Regions from separate parts of the Arthrobacter sp. NPDC055138 genome, predicted to be linked through region 2. Evidence: riboswitches for the same ligand, from Rfam matches in the RefSeq annotation. Region 2 holds a riboswitch; the other holds the start of a gene.
The links. Region 2 has a riboswitch for cyclic di-AMP ahead of ACWF5H_RS08475 (M23 family metallopeptidase). Riboswitches for the same ligand answer to the same signal wherever they lie in the genome.
Positions count from the first base shown of each region.

Region 1: another riboswitch for cyclic di-AMP. It lies ahead of ACWF5H_RS08950 (NlpC/P60 family protein); the one in region 2 lies ahead of ACWF5H_RS08475 (M23 family metallopeptidase).

Region 1 covers NZ_JBSGTH010000003.1:159,766-168,262, forward strand. The annotation lists gene ACWF5H_RS08925 (hypothetical protein) at 1-53, opposite strand, end outside; gene ACWF5H_RS08930 (hypothetical protein) at 120-743, opposite strand; gene ACWF5H_RS08935 (hypothetical protein) at 845-1,228, shown strand; gene ACWF5H_RS08940 (DUF222 domain-containing protein) at 1,308-3,128, opposite strand; gene ACWF5H_RS08945 (MDR family MFS transporter) at 3,399-4,928, opposite strand; gene ACWF5H_RS08950 (NlpC/P60 family protein) at 5,463-6,371, opposite strand; cyclic di-AMP (ydaO/yuaA leader) riboswitch at 6,376-6,541, opposite strand; gene ACWF5H_RS08955 (aldehyde dehydrogenase family protein) at 6,968-8,431, shown strand; gene glsA (glutaminase A) at 8,434-8,497, opposite strand, start outside.
Region 2 covers NZ_JBSGTH010000003.1:58,547-67,043, reverse strand. The annotation lists gene ACWF5H_RS08480 (NlpC/P60 family protein) at 1-528, opposite strand, end outside; cyclic di-AMP (ydaO/yuaA leader) riboswitch at 532-705, opposite strand; gene ACWF5H_RS08475 (M23 family metallopeptidase) at 823-1,593, opposite strand; cyclic di-AMP (ydaO/yuaA leader) riboswitch at 1,598-1,812, opposite strand; gene ACWF5H_RS08470 (metal-dependent transcriptional regulator) at 1,911-2,606, opposite strand; gene serC (phosphoserine transaminase) at 2,856-3,989, shown strand; gene ACWF5H_RS08460 (MFS transporter) at 4,117-5,382, opposite strand; gene ACWF5H_RS08455 (DUF3027 domain-containing protein) at 5,430-6,191, opposite strand; gene ACWF5H_RS08450 (cold-shock protein) at 6,201-6,584, opposite strand; gene ACWF5H_RS08445 (hypothetical protein) at 6,816-7,070, shown strand; gene ACWF5H_RS08440 (helicase-associated domain-containing protein) at 7,148-8,497, shown strand, end outside.

The DNA.
Region 1 (8,497 bases), 100 kb from region 2:
AGCGCCATGGAAGCCAGGCCAAGACCGGCGTAGATTAGGGCGGTGTTCTGCATCTGCTGCAGGAAGGCCTGCTCAATTCCGAGCGGGATGCCCGCGGCCCAAGCAAAGCGCGTGACCGCTTAGACTCCTGGAATCATGGCTGCGGCGATGGTCACCGGCGTTCCCCACCGCCTGGCGGCTGCAACAGAGGAACGGCGCCCACACGCGACGCAGGCGCCCGAACTTCTGCGGACGGCCACGGCTGCGGTCAGAATCCACAGCGTCACGCCAATGATGCAAACCAACTGATGGCCAACAATTGGCCACGGTAGGTCGAGCGCTGTTTGTATGAATTCAGGGTCGGTTAAGGACTTGACCGTGAGGAACGGCAGATAGCCAAGAGTCGCCAAGATATTGCTATCGACGACCGCCAGCAGCACGACAGCGCCACAAACTGAAGCAAAGACCGTGGAGCCGACTGCCAGGACCCGGGCCGGATGCAGCCGGTAGTGGATGGCAAATCCTAGTAAGGAACCCAGCATCGCCAGGGACGGGAGGACGTAGTTGAGGACGGCGCCCAGCGGTCCGTTCAGCTCGTGGGATAGCGCCTCGGCGGGAACCAGAGGCAGGGAACCGTACGTCAGCAGGAAGAAAAACGAGGCAATCGCGTATAGGCCGGCAGCCAAGGCCGTGACTAACGGTGCCCGTTCTATGAACTGGACGCTTGCGGTTGGGGGACTGTGTTGCACTTCTGTAGTGGTCATGATCCCAGTCTTCTCACCGGTGCTCGGCCGCGGATCCCGCTGCCGGGCGAGCAGCATCCCCCGAATGAGGGAAAGAGAGGGCCGCATAGTAAAGTTGCGGGGTGATTCGCCGATACTCTGCCCTGCTGATGCTCCCGCTCGTGGCCCTGGTCGCCACCGGCTGTGGACAGATCGAACAGGCCGCCTCCGACGCCGCCGACCAAGCCGCAAACGCTGCTTCCGAAGCCGTCAGCCAAGCCGCGTCTGATCTGACTAACGCAGCCGTCGGCGAAGCCGTCAAGCAGGCATGCGCTCCGATCCGGGACGGCAACATCGGTGCAGAAGACCAGAAGCTACTCGGCGGACTGGTCACGGCCGCAGACGCTGCCGGCGTTCCGGCGGAGATCACCGGCCCGATGTCGCAGATCGCCGAATCCGGCGACCAGATCCCGGCCGAAACCGTCGCCTCCATGCAAGAGGCATGCGATAACTACAGCGCTGGCTAGAGTTCCGTCTCCCGCACCATTTCATCTGCGGATGGCGGAAGGACCTGCCGGCGCCCGGGTGCGTAGAGGCCCAGCGCCCTCAGAATGGCGGCGCTGCTGGCTGATCTGACCACCCGCGGACCGGGCTCGAATGTCTGCCAGGGCTGTGGGCCTCTGAGCCGGAGGCCCAGCCAAGATCAAGTTCTTCTTGCCCAGCGGCCCCCAGAACGCCCGTATGGAGGGCGTTCGTGCCTCGAACATCAGCGTCAGAACCAACCAAGTCTGGACGGGGTGGGTCGTCGGATAGTCCGGACCCCTGTCCTACAGTTGCCGGTTTCGGCTGGCGTTCGGGCAGTTGGGCGTTCTTCAGCCAGATGTGGTTGCGTAGTGGTTTTTGTGCCGGATCCATATCGGGCGGTGGGAAGAACCAGGCGACACCGCTGATGACTTCAACCCGCCAGTCTCCTTCATGGATGAGGTGGTGATGGTGCCCACATAGCAGAACGCCGTTGTCGGTGCATGTGGGGCCGCCCTTTTCGAACCACCGGATGTGGTGCACCTCGGTCCAAGGCGACGGTGCGGTGCAGCCGGGGAAGGCACAGCCTCCGTCCCGGGCGATGATCGCCAGCCGCATGTACTTCGGAAACAGCCGCTGCGATTGGCCGACGTCGAGGATCACGCCCATGCCGGCGAAGACTACCGGGATGATGTCCGCATCGCAGGCTATCCGGCGGATGGTCTTGGCGCTGAGCGGTCCGGAGAAAGTGCTGGATCCCGGGCGGCCGAGATCGGAGGCCAGGTCCTTGTAGTCAATAGTGACCAGCAGCTGAGGCCGGAGTCCGCCGGCTGCGGGCAGCAGGTCCGTGGTCAGAGCGACCTTGCACGCACCGATCAATCCGTCGAGCTGCTTTTGCTGACGGGTCCGCCCGTCCAGCTCATGACCTGATGCGGCGGCAGGGTCAGCATCGGCTGGTCGGCGCGCGCCGGCTGCGGTTCTGGCGTCCGGTTCGAAGCCCCCTGGCAGGGACGCGGCGGTGCCTTCGCCGGAGGCAACATCCCCGGTGCCGGGGGCGGCAAGGGGCGTACCGGTGCCGTCAAACCCGACCGTGCCGGCGGTGGCGGTGCCTTCCCGCAAACGCGGGTTGGTGGCCGTGTTGTACACGGTCGCCAGGACCTCGTTCTGCTCATCGGTGGCGTTGATTTCGTAGCAATGCAGGCCGTTGCGGCGGCCGCGGTAGAACAAGCCCTGGCGAGCCTTCAGCTCCGCCGCGGTCGGATCGGCGCCACCGGGATTCAGGCCACCTTCCCACTGCCGGATCAGGTCCCGCAGCGAATCGGCGTCGTAATCGGCGGCGTGCTTCACGAGTGCCTCTTCCATCTTGCGCAACTGCTCCGGTTCAGCGATCCGGCGTAGCCCGTCGACGGCCCGCCGGATCAGGTTTGCGGCTTGGCCGGACACCTGCCCTTCGTCCAAAGCGCGGGCGAGCACCGGAAGCCGGGGCGGGGCGGTCGGTGTGCCGTTGGGAACCGGCCGCGGCTCCGTGGCCTCGGCCAGCTGGAACCGGCGCACGGCCTCCTGCCGGGCAATGCCCAGCTTCGCCCGCAGAAAATCCTCATTCGATGTGAAGGCGCCGCGCTTCGGCCGGTCCGGGTTGTCAGGATCGTGCGGCTTATCCGTTTCGCCCACGGCCGCGATGTTCTGCTCTTTGATAATCCGGGCCAGGATCAGTTGCGTCTGGGCAACGGTATTGGCCAGCTCTTCCACTTGCGCTGCCGTGCGGGCCACCCTTTTGGTGCTGCGGGTCAGCCCGCCTGCACGAAGTCGGTCGTTGAAACCGGCGACTTCGGCGCGCAGCCGGGCCAGCAGAGCGGAATCATCCTGCCCTGCTCCCGGAGCCGCATCCAGCACCTCGATCGCCATAAATCCAGCCTATGGAGGGTTCGAAACTTGTAGGAGAGGTGGAAATGTGGATGTGGAAGAGGCGCCCGTGAATGGTGCCTGTGGAGGTGGGGTTGGCAGGAAGGTGCCTCGCGGTGCGGCGGACACAGCTCAAGCAGGCTGGAGGCCGAGCGCCTCAGTGACCAAGGGTAGGCACGCGCTGCTGCTCAGTGACCAAGGGCGACACGCTGCTGCTCAGTGACCAGCGCTTGGCAGACGCGCCACCGCACCGTGGCCGCACCTCGAGCAGGCTCAGTGCGCTGCTCGTGCACCGTCCCGGGCAGCCTCGGCGGTTTCTTCTTCCACCGGTTTCCGGACGAAGAACGCGGCCGCCACGGCCACCACGGAGATGATTGCCCCCACCAGGAAGGCTGCCCGCACGCCTCCGGCCACCGCCGTGGACGTTTCTGCGCCGCCAGCCGTCAGCGCAGCTGTCTGCATGGACATTACGGTGATGAACATGGCGGTCCCCGCAGCGCCGGCCACCTGCTGAACGGTGCCGATAATCGCACTTCCGTGTGAATACAGCTGCCGCCGCACCGAACCCAGTCCCGCGGTGAACAGGGGAGTGAATAGCAGCGCCAGGCCCAGACTGAGCACTATGTGCGCGGCCAGCAGTGTCAGCGGAGCAGTATTCTCGCTGACCGTGGACAGGTACCAGAGCACGGCACTGACCACCGCTGTTCCCGGCACCAACAGCACCGTTGGCCCGAATCTGTCGTACAGCCGGCCCACAATGGGCGCCAGCAGGCCCATCAGCAGGCCGCCGGGCAGCAGCATCAGGCCAATCTGCAGCGGTTCCAGCCCCAGAACCTGCTGCATATATATAGGGAGCAGAATGATGGTGCCGAACAGCGCCGCCATGCTCACGGCCATCAGGCCTACGGACATGGAGAAATTGACTGCGCGGAAGGGCCGCAGATCCAGCAGCGCCTTATCCGCACGCTGCAGCCGAACCTGGCGCAGCAGGAACACCAGCAACCCCACCCCGCCGGCCGCAAAAGCAATCCACATCGCGGCACTCGAGGTGGGCTCCGCCGTCGTTGTTCCGTGGCCGGAACCCACCTGGCTGAGGCCGTAAATCAGCCCGCCGAAGCCAATGGCGGACAGCACCACTGACGGCACATCCAAGGGCACCTGCCGGGGCTCGCTGACGTTCTGGATCCGCCGGTTGCCGACCAACAGCATGGCCAGCGCGATCGGCAGCACCAACCAGAACATCCAGCGCCAGGACAGCGCGTTGAGGATGATGCCGGAGATGGTCGGGCCGATCGCCGGCGCCACCGAAATGACAATCGAGACGTTGCCCATGGTCTTCCCGCGGTCCTCTGCCGGCACCAGGTTCATCAGCGTGGTCATCAGCAGCGGCATCATAATCGCGGTGCCCGAGGCCTGCACCACGCGGGCCACCAGCAGCACCTCGAATCCCGGAGCCAGCCCGGCCAGCAGCGTGCCCGACGAGAACAGCAGCATGGCGGCGGTGAAAACCTGCCGCGTGGTGAAACGCTGCAAGAGGAAGCCGGTCACCGGGATGACCACCGCCATGGTCAGCATGAACGCGGTGGTCAGCCACTGGGCTGCTCGGGCGCTGATGTGCAGGTCTTCCATCAGGTCGGTCAGGGCCACGGACATGATCGTCTCGTTCAGGATCACCACAAACGCGGAAACCAGCAGGATGCCGATCACCCGGCGGTTGCGGCGCGACTCATCAGCCGTCAGACCCCCGTCCTGGGCCGGTCTGGGCTGCGCCGAGGCACTATTCGTCAACGGTTCATTGCTCACGGGAGAATCCTCGGGTGGAGTACGTGCTGTTGTGGTCGGCCGGTAGGGCCAGAAACGCCCCCCAAAACGGCGGAATAGTAGTCTAACCCTCGGCCATCAGCGCCTATTCCCGCTGCCCCTCAAGCCCTGCCAAATAACGACGGCGGTGCTCGCCGCCGGGGCCACCTCGCCTGGGAGTCGCGCGGGGAGGTAGGCGGACGGGCTCTGATGCCTCCCAGTGAGTATGGGCGGAAACGTGCCGTGGGCTCCTTTAAGTGAGGAAAAACCTCCCCCTTTTAAGGAGGAGGTGGCGGCTTTTAAAGAGGAGGTGGCGGCGGCATCCTTAAAGAGGAGCAGCATCCCCTGTTTGAGAGGCTGCTGCCGCAGATTGAGGAGGAGGGACTCGTACCGCGAGAAAGCGCCAAACGCGGCGGCATTCCTGCAGGAATCGCCTCCCTTAAAAGGGGAGAGGCCCCGCCGGCGCATGGCCGACGGGGCTCCCTGTGATCCTGGCCCGGCCGTTGGGGGAATAGCCGGGCCAGGAGACTGTGGTGACTACATGGTGTAGTAGCCGGTGACCGGCATGGCGCTCACGTCGTGAACCAAGGTGCCCTGGCTCGGGTTGAGCGCGCTGATCATCTTGCCGCCGCCCAAGTAGATTCCGATGTGGGCGCCGCCGTTCTGCACTACCAGGTCGCCGGCCTTCGGGCTGCTGGTGGGCGTCAGGGCGCTGCCCTGAGTCTGGCTGGTGCGGGGCAGGTCGACGCCCACCTGGGCGTAAACCCACTGGGTGAAGCCGGAGCAGTCCCAACCGGAAGTGGAAGTGCCGCCCCAGACGTAGGGCGTTCCCACACCCTGCATGGCGATGTCCACGATGCTCTGGTTGCCGGCGGTGGAAGCGGGCTTGATGTTGGTGCTGGCCAGCGAGACGGTGGCGGTGTCTGCCGGTGCAGCCTGCGTCGCCGCGGCAGCAACGCCAGCGCCGGAGCCCTGCGCAACCTGGCCGCCGGACTGGGTGCCCTGAGCGGAACCGGTCAGCGCGATCTCGTCGCCCGGGTAGATGATGGTGAAAGTGTCCAGACCGTTGGCGGCCAGCACATCCTGCACGTTCTTTCCGTACTGGGCGGCGATCGTGCCTACGGTGTCGCCGGAAACCACGGTGTGGGTGGCGGCGTCGGAAGCAGCTTCGGTGGTAACGGAAGCCTGCTCCACCTCGGCGGCGGCAGTGGCCGGGGCGGCAACGGTGTCCGCCACATCGGCTGCACCGTAAGTCGGGACGGTGACATCGGCGGCGGCGTTGGCCGGCATGCCGACGCCCAGCATCAGGCCACCGGCGGCCGTGACAACGGCGGCGCTGCGGCCGACGGTGCCGGCGTGGGTCGAAACAGCGTTGGACAGGCCGGCCACGGTGGTGTTGCGGACGGGGGTGGCGCGGTGGCGGGCACGGTTGTTTTTGAGCAGCAAGAAGTAGACCTCTCCCAATGCTTACGAGGTGAGCTGTCGGATTCGGATGGGAGTCACCCGGTCGTGCGGCAGTGCGGCATGCACTCCACGCGACTTAACCCCAAGGGCCCCAAGAGGGGCCCGGAAAAGTGGGTCCCCCGCCTCTGCCAGATGTCTAGCGAACAAACTCGGGAAGGTTGGCAGAGCTCAGCAATACCTTCCGAGGACGACGGCGCATGATCGCCGACGTGATGATCACACTACATAACGGTTCGATAACTGTCCAAGACCTGAAATTTACCTGTGGATAACCTGAAAGCCCGAAAACTTTGGCGTTCCAAGGGCCGTTTTACACCGGATCGAAAGCACCGGATTGCTACATCCCTTGGAACAGACCGACGGAATTCGAAACGCTTTTGGGCCAATTTTCGGCCCTTTGGAGTGAACATCATCACCAAATCGGGCCGTTTGGGCCGGCTCCACAGGGCAGTCAACTGCCATTGTCGGAGCCCGACGGCGGGAGTAGGCTCCGGATTAACCGGGCCGCGAGAAACGACCGGCGCTCCGGCTTGCGGCCGGCGGCGTGGCCCAGCCACTTCGGAGAGGAATGAAGCGCCATGCCCATCACGCGCGATCTGATCATCAACGGCGAGCACGTCCCGGCGGTTTCCGGCAAGACCGCCGAGGACATCAGCCCCTACACGGGTGCCACTTACGCCACCGTCGCCGCGGCCGGTCCGGAGGATGTCACGCGCGCCGTCGGGGCTGCGTCCTCTGCCTTTGACTCCTGGGCCGCCACGGCGCCCACCCAGCGGGCGAAGATCTTCTTGAAAGCTGCCGATCTGCTGGAGGAACGGATGCAGCAGGGCATCGAATTGATGGCCGGCGAGGTCGGGGGAGTAGCGGTCTGGGCCGGTTTCAACGTCCAACTTGCCGCCAACATCCTGCGCTCTGCCGCGGCGGCCACTACCGCTCCGCGGGGCGATGTGCTCGCCACCGACCTACCGGGCAAGTTCTCGCTCTCGGTCCGCCAGCCCTACGGTGTGGTGGCGGCGCTCTCGCCCTGGAACGCGCCCTTCATTCTTGGCATCCGCGCCATGGCCATCCCGCTGGCCGTTGGCAACACTGTGGTGCTCAAGCCCAGCGAGGATGCACCGCTGGCCTGCGGCCTGTTCCTCGCGGACGCCTTGTTGGACGCAGGCCTGCCGCCGGGAGTGCTCAACGTGATCACGAACGACCGCGCGGACGCGAACGACGTCGTCGGTACCCTGATCGCCGACCCGCGGGTGCGGAACGTGAACTTCACCGGTTCCACTAAAGTCGGCCGGATCATCGGCACACTGGCGGCGCAGAACCTGAAGCCGGCGGTGCTGGAGCTCGGCGGCAAGAACTCGCTGGTGGTCCTGAAAGATGCAGACATCGACTACGCCGTCCAAGCTGCGGCTTTCGGCTCGTTCATGAACGCCGGGCAGATCTGCATGTCCGTCGACCGGGTGATCGTGGACCGCAGCATCGTCGAGGAATTCTCCAGCCGCTTTGCGGAGAAGGTGGCCAAGCTGCCCACCGGCGACCCGATGAACCAGGCCACCGTCATTGGACCGCAGGTCAACCAGAGCTCGGCGGACCGGCAGTACGCACTGATCGACGACGCCGTCTCCAAGGGCGCACAGGTCCTGGCCGGCGGAGAGAAGGCGGGCCAAGCCGTGGTGCCGGCAACAGTCCTCTCCGGCATCACGGAAGAGATGCGGGTCTACGACGAGGAGATCTTCGGTTCAGCCACCACGGTGATGGAAGTGGACGGCCCGGAAGAGGCGGTGAAGCTGGCCAACGATACGAATTACGGACTCACCTCAGGGGTGATCACCGAGAACCTGGCCGAAGGCCTCAAGGTGGCGCAGCGGCTCAAGACCGGAATCAGCCACGTCAACGACCAGCCCGTGCAGGACGAGCCGATGGCCCCGTTCGGCGGCATCCACGAGTCGGGCTACGGCAAGTTTGGCGGCCAGGCCGGCATCAATTCGTTTACCGAGGAGCGCTGGATCACCATCCAACAAAGCGGGCACGCGCAGTACCCGTTCTAGTTTCAGTCGCGGATGCGCACGGCGGTTTCGCGCATGTAGCGGTCCACATGGGCGTACGCGTCGCGG
Region 2 (8,497 bases):
AAAGAACTGTGCCGGGGCGAGGTCGCCGACCGCGTAGCCGGCTGCGCGCAGTGCGTTCTCGACCAGCGCAGTACAGTCCTGGGCCACACCGATCTGGCCGTAGGCTGCGGCGACGATGGCCGCGGCCGCTCCGCTGGCGGAGGCTTCGCCGGCCTTCTTGGTGGACTTACCCTTGTCCGATGCGGCGTCGTCGCCGGCGGTCGGGTTGATCTCGTTAGATACAGCCTGGACAGCTGTCTCCGGTGCCGGCGTGGAAGTGACCCCGGCGCGTTCGAAGGTCAGCTTCACGGCCGCGGAAGCCTGCACGGCTTCCACCTGCACGCGGGCCGGGGCATCGACGCTACGTTCGGCACTGACGGCCTGTGCCGGAATGGCAGCGGTCAGGACCAGGCCGGTAGCGGCGGCGATCACGGCACCTTGGCGTCCAACAGTTCCGGCGTTTGCGGAAACAGCCTTGGAAATAGTCTCAAGCGGGCTGGTGCGGACAGGGGTCGCACGGTGGCGGCCCGCAGTAATGCTCTTGGACACGGTTGTACCTCTCCCAAATGCCTGCGAGGTGAGCTGTCGGGTTCGGATGGGAGTTCATCCGGCCGGTCGGTTTCCGGGCTGGTGGCCCGGTCCTGATCGGCTTTACCCCAAGGACATCCTGCGATATCCGGGAAGTGGTTCCCCCGCTTCTGCCATGCGATTCGGTGCGAACGAACTTCGGGCGACGGCAGAATTCGGCATTCCGCCCGAAGGTGCCTGGCAGTTGATGCCAGGCACAGGTGAAACCTTATAACAGTTTGGCGTCTGAGTCACATTCCGGTTACGGCGTGTCAGTCAGAGCCAGCCGGTGGGGTCCACCAGCTTGCCGTTGACCATGACTTCGAAGTGTAGGTGGCAGCCGGTTGATGCTCCGGTGGTACCGCTTTCGCCCAATACCTCGCCGCGGGCCACGGCTGCGCCAACCGCCGTGTCGATGGTGCTCAGGTGGTTGTATGTGGTCTCCAGGCCGTTGCCGTGGTCCACCACAATCCGGTTGCCGCCGCCGCCAACCTGAAACCCGGCCTCGACGACGGTGCCGCCGGCCGCGGCTGCGACGGGCGTGCCGCAGGGGGCTCCGTAGTCCTGGCCGGTGTGCAGTTCTCCGGCGTAACCGGTGATGGGGCTGACCCGGTAGCCGAACGGCGAGGTCTTGATCAGCTCGTCCATCGGCTGCGAGAGGGATCCTTCGCTGCCAATCGCCTTGGCCTTACCGCCGGAGGCGACCATGACCTGCTTCAGCTTGGTGTCCGGGTCGAACTTGCTGGTCAGCCCGGCCCGTTCAAATGTCAGGCGCGCTTCCGTGGCCGCAGAGATGCTGCTGGTTGCCACTGCTTCCTGCGGGGCGTCGGCCGTGGCGCCGGCCGTCGTTGGAAGCATTACGGTCAGCACCATGCCGGAGGCGGCGGCGACAATCGCTGTCTTATGGCCGACGTCGCGGGCGGCCGCTGCTACCGGCGACGGTGCCGGCTGGGCACGACGGCGGCCGGCTGTTGCGGCTGCGCGCGGGCGTGAGTACTCGACCGGGGCGGTTGAACGGCGCCGTCCCGAGGCTTTGTGTCCTGCCAAAATCTATACCTCTCCCAAAGCGCCTGCGAAGTTAGCTGTCGGATTCGAGTCAAGAGAAAACTCGGCCGCACCGCACAGAGCAACAGTGGAACGATTCACCGAGGCTTTGCCCGCTGCGGCTTCACCCCAAGGCAGCGAACAAAACTGCCGCTTGGTGGGTCCTCCGCCCCTGTCTCACGGATGCACTCCCCCGCCGACAGGGTTCGGCTTGCGGAGGGTGCGGGACCGATGTCTCGGTGCCCGGGACAACTATACGGAAAATTACCCCGAAGTAATAAATCCGTTATCTGCGCCGCGTGATTCCGCGGCGCAACGTTTCATTCCATCGAAACAAAGATGTGGGCGGCCACTTCCGGAGGCAATTCCAGCGCGCCCTCGATGCCCGGGACGCGCACCGAAATGTACTCACCCGCGGTCTCCAACTGCAATGTGGCACCGGGCTTCAATCCGCCCTCTTCGAGCTGGATCAGCAGTTCCGGCTCCACTTGGATCGGCTCCGCCAGCCGGATGATGCTGACCTGTTTGTCCGGCGTATAGCTGCCCATGGCCTGCGCCAGGTTGAGCAGGCCGTAGTTGGTTTCCTCGGCCGGCTGGCCGCCGAGCGCTTCCAGCCCCGGAATCGGGTTGCCATACGGGGACACCGTCGGCTTGCCCAGCAGATCGTAGAGCCGCTGTTCCACCCGCTCGCTCATCACGTGTTCCCAGCGGCAGGCCTCGTCATGGACATAGGCCCAGTCCAGGCCGATGACGTCGGAGAGCAACCGCTCGGCCAACCGGTGCTTGCGCATGACCTCTGTCGCCTTGCGCCGGCCCAGTTCGGTCAGTTCCAGATGCCTGTCGCCGGTGACCACCACTAGTCCGTCCCGCTCCATCCGGCCGATCGTCTGGGAGACGGTGGGGCCGGAATGACGCAGCCGCTCGGCAATCCGGGCGCGCAGCGCGACGATATTCTCTTCTTCGAGCTCGAGGATGGTGCGCAGGTACATCTCGGTGGTGTCGATGAGATCAGTCAATTGGTTCTTGCTCCTCGGCGCGCGGTGAAAAGGGCTGCTCCAGCAGCAGGCATGAGGGTGGGGCCCCTCTCCAGCCTAGCTTGTTTTCCCTACACGACCGGCAGTTCCGCCGCCGGTAGACGCGCCGAGGTGCCACGCAACATTGCCGGTTCCGACTAACGGCGTCTGCCGGCGTTGGGGCAGAATGATACGGGCGTTCAACGGTGAACTGCCATCGAGATCACTGCCACCACGCCAGGAAAGGTATTCATGAGCGATACCCAGTCCATCAGCATTCCCGCCGACCTGCTTCCGAAGGACGGGCGTTTTGGCGCCGGCCCATCCAAGGTCCGCCCGGAACAGGTCGACGCGCTGGTCGCTGCCGGCCGCAACCTGCTGGGAACGTCGCACCGACAGGCTCCGGTCAAAAACCTGGTGGGCAGCGTCCGCGAGGGACTCCAGGAGTTCTTCAAGGCTCCCGCGGGCTACGAGATCATCCTGGGCGTCGGCGGCTCGACGGCATTTTGGGATGTCGCCTCATTCGGCCTGGTCGAGCAGAAGGCACAGCACCTCTCCTTCGGCGAGTTCAGCTCCAAGTTCGCCGCGGCCACCAACAAGGCTCCGTTCCTGGCCGAATCCAGCATCATCACCGCAGAGCCCGGTTCCCGGCCGGAGCCGCGTGCAGAGGCCGGCGTGGACGTGTACGCCTGGGCGCAGAATGAAACGTCCACCGGTGTGGCCGCCCCGGTGCAGCGAGTGGAAGGTACCGACGACGGCGCCCTGGTTCTCATTGACGCCACCTCCGCTGCCGGTGGGCTGGCCGTAGACGTCACCCAGAGCGACGTCTACTACTTCGCACCGCAGAAGAACTTCGCGTCCGACGGCGGCCTGTGGCTGGGTGTCTTCTCCCCCGCCGCGCTGGAACGCGCGGCCAAGATCGGTGCCACCGGCCGTTGGATTCCGGACTTCCTCAACTTGGAAACCGCGATCGACAATTCGTTGAAGAACCAGACCTACAACACGCCCGCGCTGGCCACCCTGGTGACGCTCAATGCGCAGATTCAGTGGCTGAACGGCAACGGCGGCCTGGACTTCGCTTCCGGCCGCACCGCCGATTCGGCCGGGCGGGTGTACCAGTGGGCCGAGGCCTCCGCGCTGGCGACACCGTATGTGGTCAACCCGGAACACCGCTCGAACGTCATCGCGACCGTCGACTTCGACGAGTCGGTTGATGCCGCAGCGGTGGCCAAGGTGCTGCGCGCCAACGGCGTGGTGGATGTGGAGCCCTACCGCAAGCTTGGCCGCAACCAGCTGCGCATCGCCACCTTCGTCGCCGTCGATCCGGAAGACGTCAGCGCCCTGCTCGCCTGCATCGACTACGTGGTGGAGCGCCTGCAGGACTAGGTACCGCACCTAGATCAATAAGGTCCGGCTTCCCGATCGCGGGGAGCCGGACCTTATTCTTTGGGTCCGATTCTTTGGTCCGAATTCTTTTGGTCCGAACCTTCTTAGGGTCCGGACCGGCCCCGGCTCAGACCTGCCGGTCCGGCACACCATAGGTGATGCTTAGCTTCCGTCGGGCCGAACGGTCGAAGCGCAGCCGCATGTGGTGCGCGCGCCAGGCCCACAAAATCCCGACGGCGGCGGCGGCCACCCCGGACAGCGCTGCCACCCCGAGGCCCCAGCGCGGGCCGAAGCTGTTGGACACCAAGCCGACCAGCGGAGCGCCGATGGGGGTTCCGCCCATCAGGATGGCCATATACAAGGACATCACGCGTCCGCGCATCATCGGCTCGGTGGTGGTCTGCACATACGCGTTGGCACTGGTCATGATGGTAATGGCCGCTGCCCCCACCGGCACCAGAGCCAGCCCGAAGAGCCAGACCGTCGGGGCCAGGCCCGCCGCCGTACAGGCAACACCGAAGGCCACCGAGGCGCCGAAAATATAGCGCAACCGAGGCCTGTCCCGGCGCGCGCTGAGCAGCGCCCCGGTGACCGAACCGACTGCCATCACTGAGGAGAGCACGCCGAAGTCACCGGCATGGCCGCCGAATTCGGTGCGCGCCATGGACGCCACGAAAACGGAGAAATTCAGCCCGAAGGTACCGATGATGAAAATGGCGGCCAGTACTACCACCAGGTCCGGCCGGTCCTTCACATACCGGAAGCCCTCGATGATCTGGCCACGACCCTTGGCCACCTTCTGCCGTGGGTGGAGTTCCTGCCTTCGGATGGCCAGCAGCGCCGCGATCATTGCCGCGAAGGTGGCGGAGTTGATCAAGAACACCGGGCCCGGGCCGATGGCCACGGTCAGCACGCCCGCAATGGCCGGACCGATCATCCGGGCCAGGTTGAACGAGGTGCTGTTCAGCGCCACCGCGTTGGGCAGGTAGTCGTCGCGGACCAGGTCCGAGACGAACGTCTGCCGCGCCGGCGCATCCACCGCCGTCACCATGCCCAGCGCCAGCGCGAAGGCGTACACATGCCACAGCTGTGCCACGTCGGCCATCACCATCAGGCCCAGTGCCAGGCCCAGCACGGCCATCGAGATCTGGGTGGCCATCAGCAGCTTTTGCCGGTCGAACCGATCGGCGACCAGCCCGGCCCAGGGGGCCATCAGCAGCTGCGGCCCCATCTGCAGCGCCATCACTATGCCCATGGCAGCGGCGTCCTGCTCGGTGAGGATGTCGTAAACCAGCCAGTCCTGGGCGGTTCGCTGCATCCATGTGCCGACGTTGGAGATCAGCGCGCCGATAAACCAGATCCGGTAATTGAACAGCCGCAGCGAACGAAACATGCTTTACCGCCCCTTCCGGCTGCAGAACCTGCCTCGTCGATCGGATGTCAGGACGTGGCTTGGGTGAAATCCTTGGTCGCGTTGGTTTCGGCTGCGTCTGTCTGGCCTTCGCCAGCCGAAGCATCGGCGGCCTCGCTGGCCGGGGCCGCCTCGTCCGCTGCATCCTGGTCCACGGTCTCGGCGGCTATCGCTGCGTCTTCGTCCGCGCTGGCCGGGGCCGCCTCGTCCGCTGCGTTTTCGTCCACGGCTGCACCGACTTCAGCGGTCTCGTCCTGGCTCTCAGCCGCAGGAACATCTCCCGCGTCCGGTGTAGGAGCCTCCTCTGCGCCGTCCTGCGCCTCGGTTGCCGCAGCCGCCTCAGCCGCCTCAGCCGCTTCTGCTTCGGCTGCAGCCGCCACTTCTTCAGGGCGCACCCGGTCCGCCCACGGCACCCATTCGGGAGCCAGCAGCGAACCCTCGGACGGGAGGAGACCCACTTCGCAGACCGTAGCCTCCTTGCCGCGCGGGACTCGAGCCAACGTGGAGTACCACTGCCAGCCCGCGTAGCCCGCCAGCTTCGCCTCGAACCGGTGGGTGACCAAGCGGTCGCCGTCGGCGTAGCTGCCCGCGTGTTCACCGATTTGTTCGGCCGGGGCGATCTCCAGCACGCCCTCCCGTGCGCGGTCCACCGCGGCGGCCAAGACTAGGTCAAGCTTGGCCGTGCGGCGCGCAGCCCGACGCCGGGGCGCGGCCGCGGCCTCGGGCCCACCGGCGACGGGCTGCTCCACGGGCGCAGTTTCAGCGCCGGAGTCGATCAGGTTTTCAGTCATCAAGTCCGCTTAGGCATCCAGGTCGTCGGCCACACGGCGGAGCACCGCAGCAACCTTGGAGGCGTGGGAGCGTTCCGGGTAGCGGCCCTTGCGCAGCCCGTTGGAGATGCCATCCAGCAGCTTGATCAGGTCTTCGGTGATGACGGCCATGTCCTCGGCCGGCTTACGCGTTGCGCGCACCACCGAGGGAGCCGCGTCGAGGATGCGGGCAGACAGCGCGGACGGACCGCGGCGCCCGTCGGCGATGCCGTACTCCATCCGGGTGCCCGCCTTCACGTCCTTGACGCCGGCCGGCAGCGCCGAAGCATGCAGGAACACTTCCTGGCCGTCTTCGCTGGCCAGGAAACCGAAGCCTTTTTCCGTGTCGAACCACTTGACTTTGCCGATGGGCACTTTGCTTACCTCGTTCTGCTTAAATGTCGCGGCGGTACCGCCCGCTGCTGCGTTCTTACCATGTGCCCCGCCAGCAGTACACCGGCCACAGGCGCGGCCGCGGCGTGGCGGGGAAAGTCTGTCTCTAGATTAGCTTGTTCCGCCGCCGGCGGAGTCCGGCGCGCGGCCGTTTCCGCTCCGGGCGTGCGGGCAGGATTGGGCCGCGGCACGGCCGGGAGTTAATCTGGTGCCATGTCCGGAACAGTCCCCGCCCAGAATGCGCCCCGCCCCGCCGAGTCGGGTGCACTGCACCGCGTGCTGGTCTTTTCAGCCGTCGTCCTCCTGCTGGCAGGGCTGGGCAGCCTCGGCGTCATTCTGGCCGCCGCCATGACTGGCACCCCGGTGTGGACCGGTTTCATGGGTCTGGCATGGTTCTGCTTCCCTATCGCCTTCGTGCTGATGGTGCTGCTGATGGCCGGTAGCATCCGGCGTCGCCGCAGCAGCTAGCGGCACCACGGCTGCCGGCGAAGGGCGTGTCGGCCCGGGCTGCGTCGGCCGCAGCGGTGCGGGGTAACGTTAATCCGGTGTCATCCATCCGTGCCCTGGCCGGCCAGTTGGCCGCCCGCAGCGACTCCGAATTGCGCCGGCTGTTCAGCGCCCGGCCGGACCTCTGCCTGCCGCCCGTACCGGACTTTTCCGCGCTAGCCGCCCGGGCCTGCACCCGGATCAGCCTTCAGCGGGTGCTGGAGAACCTCTCCCGGCCCGAGCTGGAAGTGCTTGAGGCAGTGGTGCTGAGCACCGATGTTGATGCCGGCCGCGCCGCCGACGCCCGCTCCCTGCGGCCCCTGCTGCTGCAGCCGGCGGGCACAGCCGGCCGGCAGGACCTGGACTCTTACCTGGACCGCCTGCGGGACCTCGCGCTGCTGGTGCGCGTGGAACCGCCCTCACATGACGCAGGCGCCTCTACAGCCGACGACGGCGGGGACCTCCTGCTGCCCCCGGCCTACCTTCCAGTGGCCAGCTTGGCCGAAGCGCTCGGGCCGTACCCGGCCGGCCTGGGGCGCAGTTATGCCGCCTTGGCCGCCGCCAGCACGGTGGCCGCGGACCATCTGGTTCACGCGGTGCGGCTGCTGCGCGAGTCCGGCTACGAGCTGCCGGCTGAGCTCCCTCTTCTTGAGGGGGACGAAGACGCCGGCACGGCGGCCGCCGCCCTCGACTGCTGGGTGGCCGACCCGCTGACCTGGCCGGAGCTGATGGCGCGGGCACCGGAGCACACCGACGAACTGCTCGGAAAGTTCCGCCGTTCCCCGCTCGGCGCGCTGCCGCACCTGCTGGCCGGCACCGGCCCCCGCGAAGCCACGTCACCGATCGACTGGCTGGCAGCGCACGGGCTGCTGGTGCCCATCGACGCGTCGCACGTGGAGCTCCCCTGGCCGGTCGGCCTGGCGGTCCGCGGCGGTGCAGTGGCCGACCCGTGGCACACCCTGCCGCCCGCAACAGCTGCCGTGCAGGTCCGGAATTCACTGCGCGACAATGCGGCCTACTCCGCCGTGGCCGAGACGCTGCGGCTGGTGTCCGAGTTGCTGGACCAGGTCCACCGCGGCCCGGTTGCCACGCTGCGCGCAGGCGGTGTGGGCGTCCGCGAGGTCCGGCGGCTGGCGGATGCCCTGCGGATCGACGCGGACGAAACCAGCTGGCTGTTGGAGCTGGCAGCCGCCGCCGGACTGCTCGTGCTGGACGTCGATACCTCCCGCTGGGTGGTCCACGCCGACGCCATGTTCGCCTCGTTGGCGCGCCAGGACCAGTGGCTGCTGCTCGTGTCGGCCTGGCTGCAGCTGGACCGCGCGCCCTCGCTGGTGGGCGGCAGGACGCCGTCGGACACCGCCATTAATGCGCTGGCCGCCGAAGCGTCCCGGCCCGATGCGCCGGCCGTC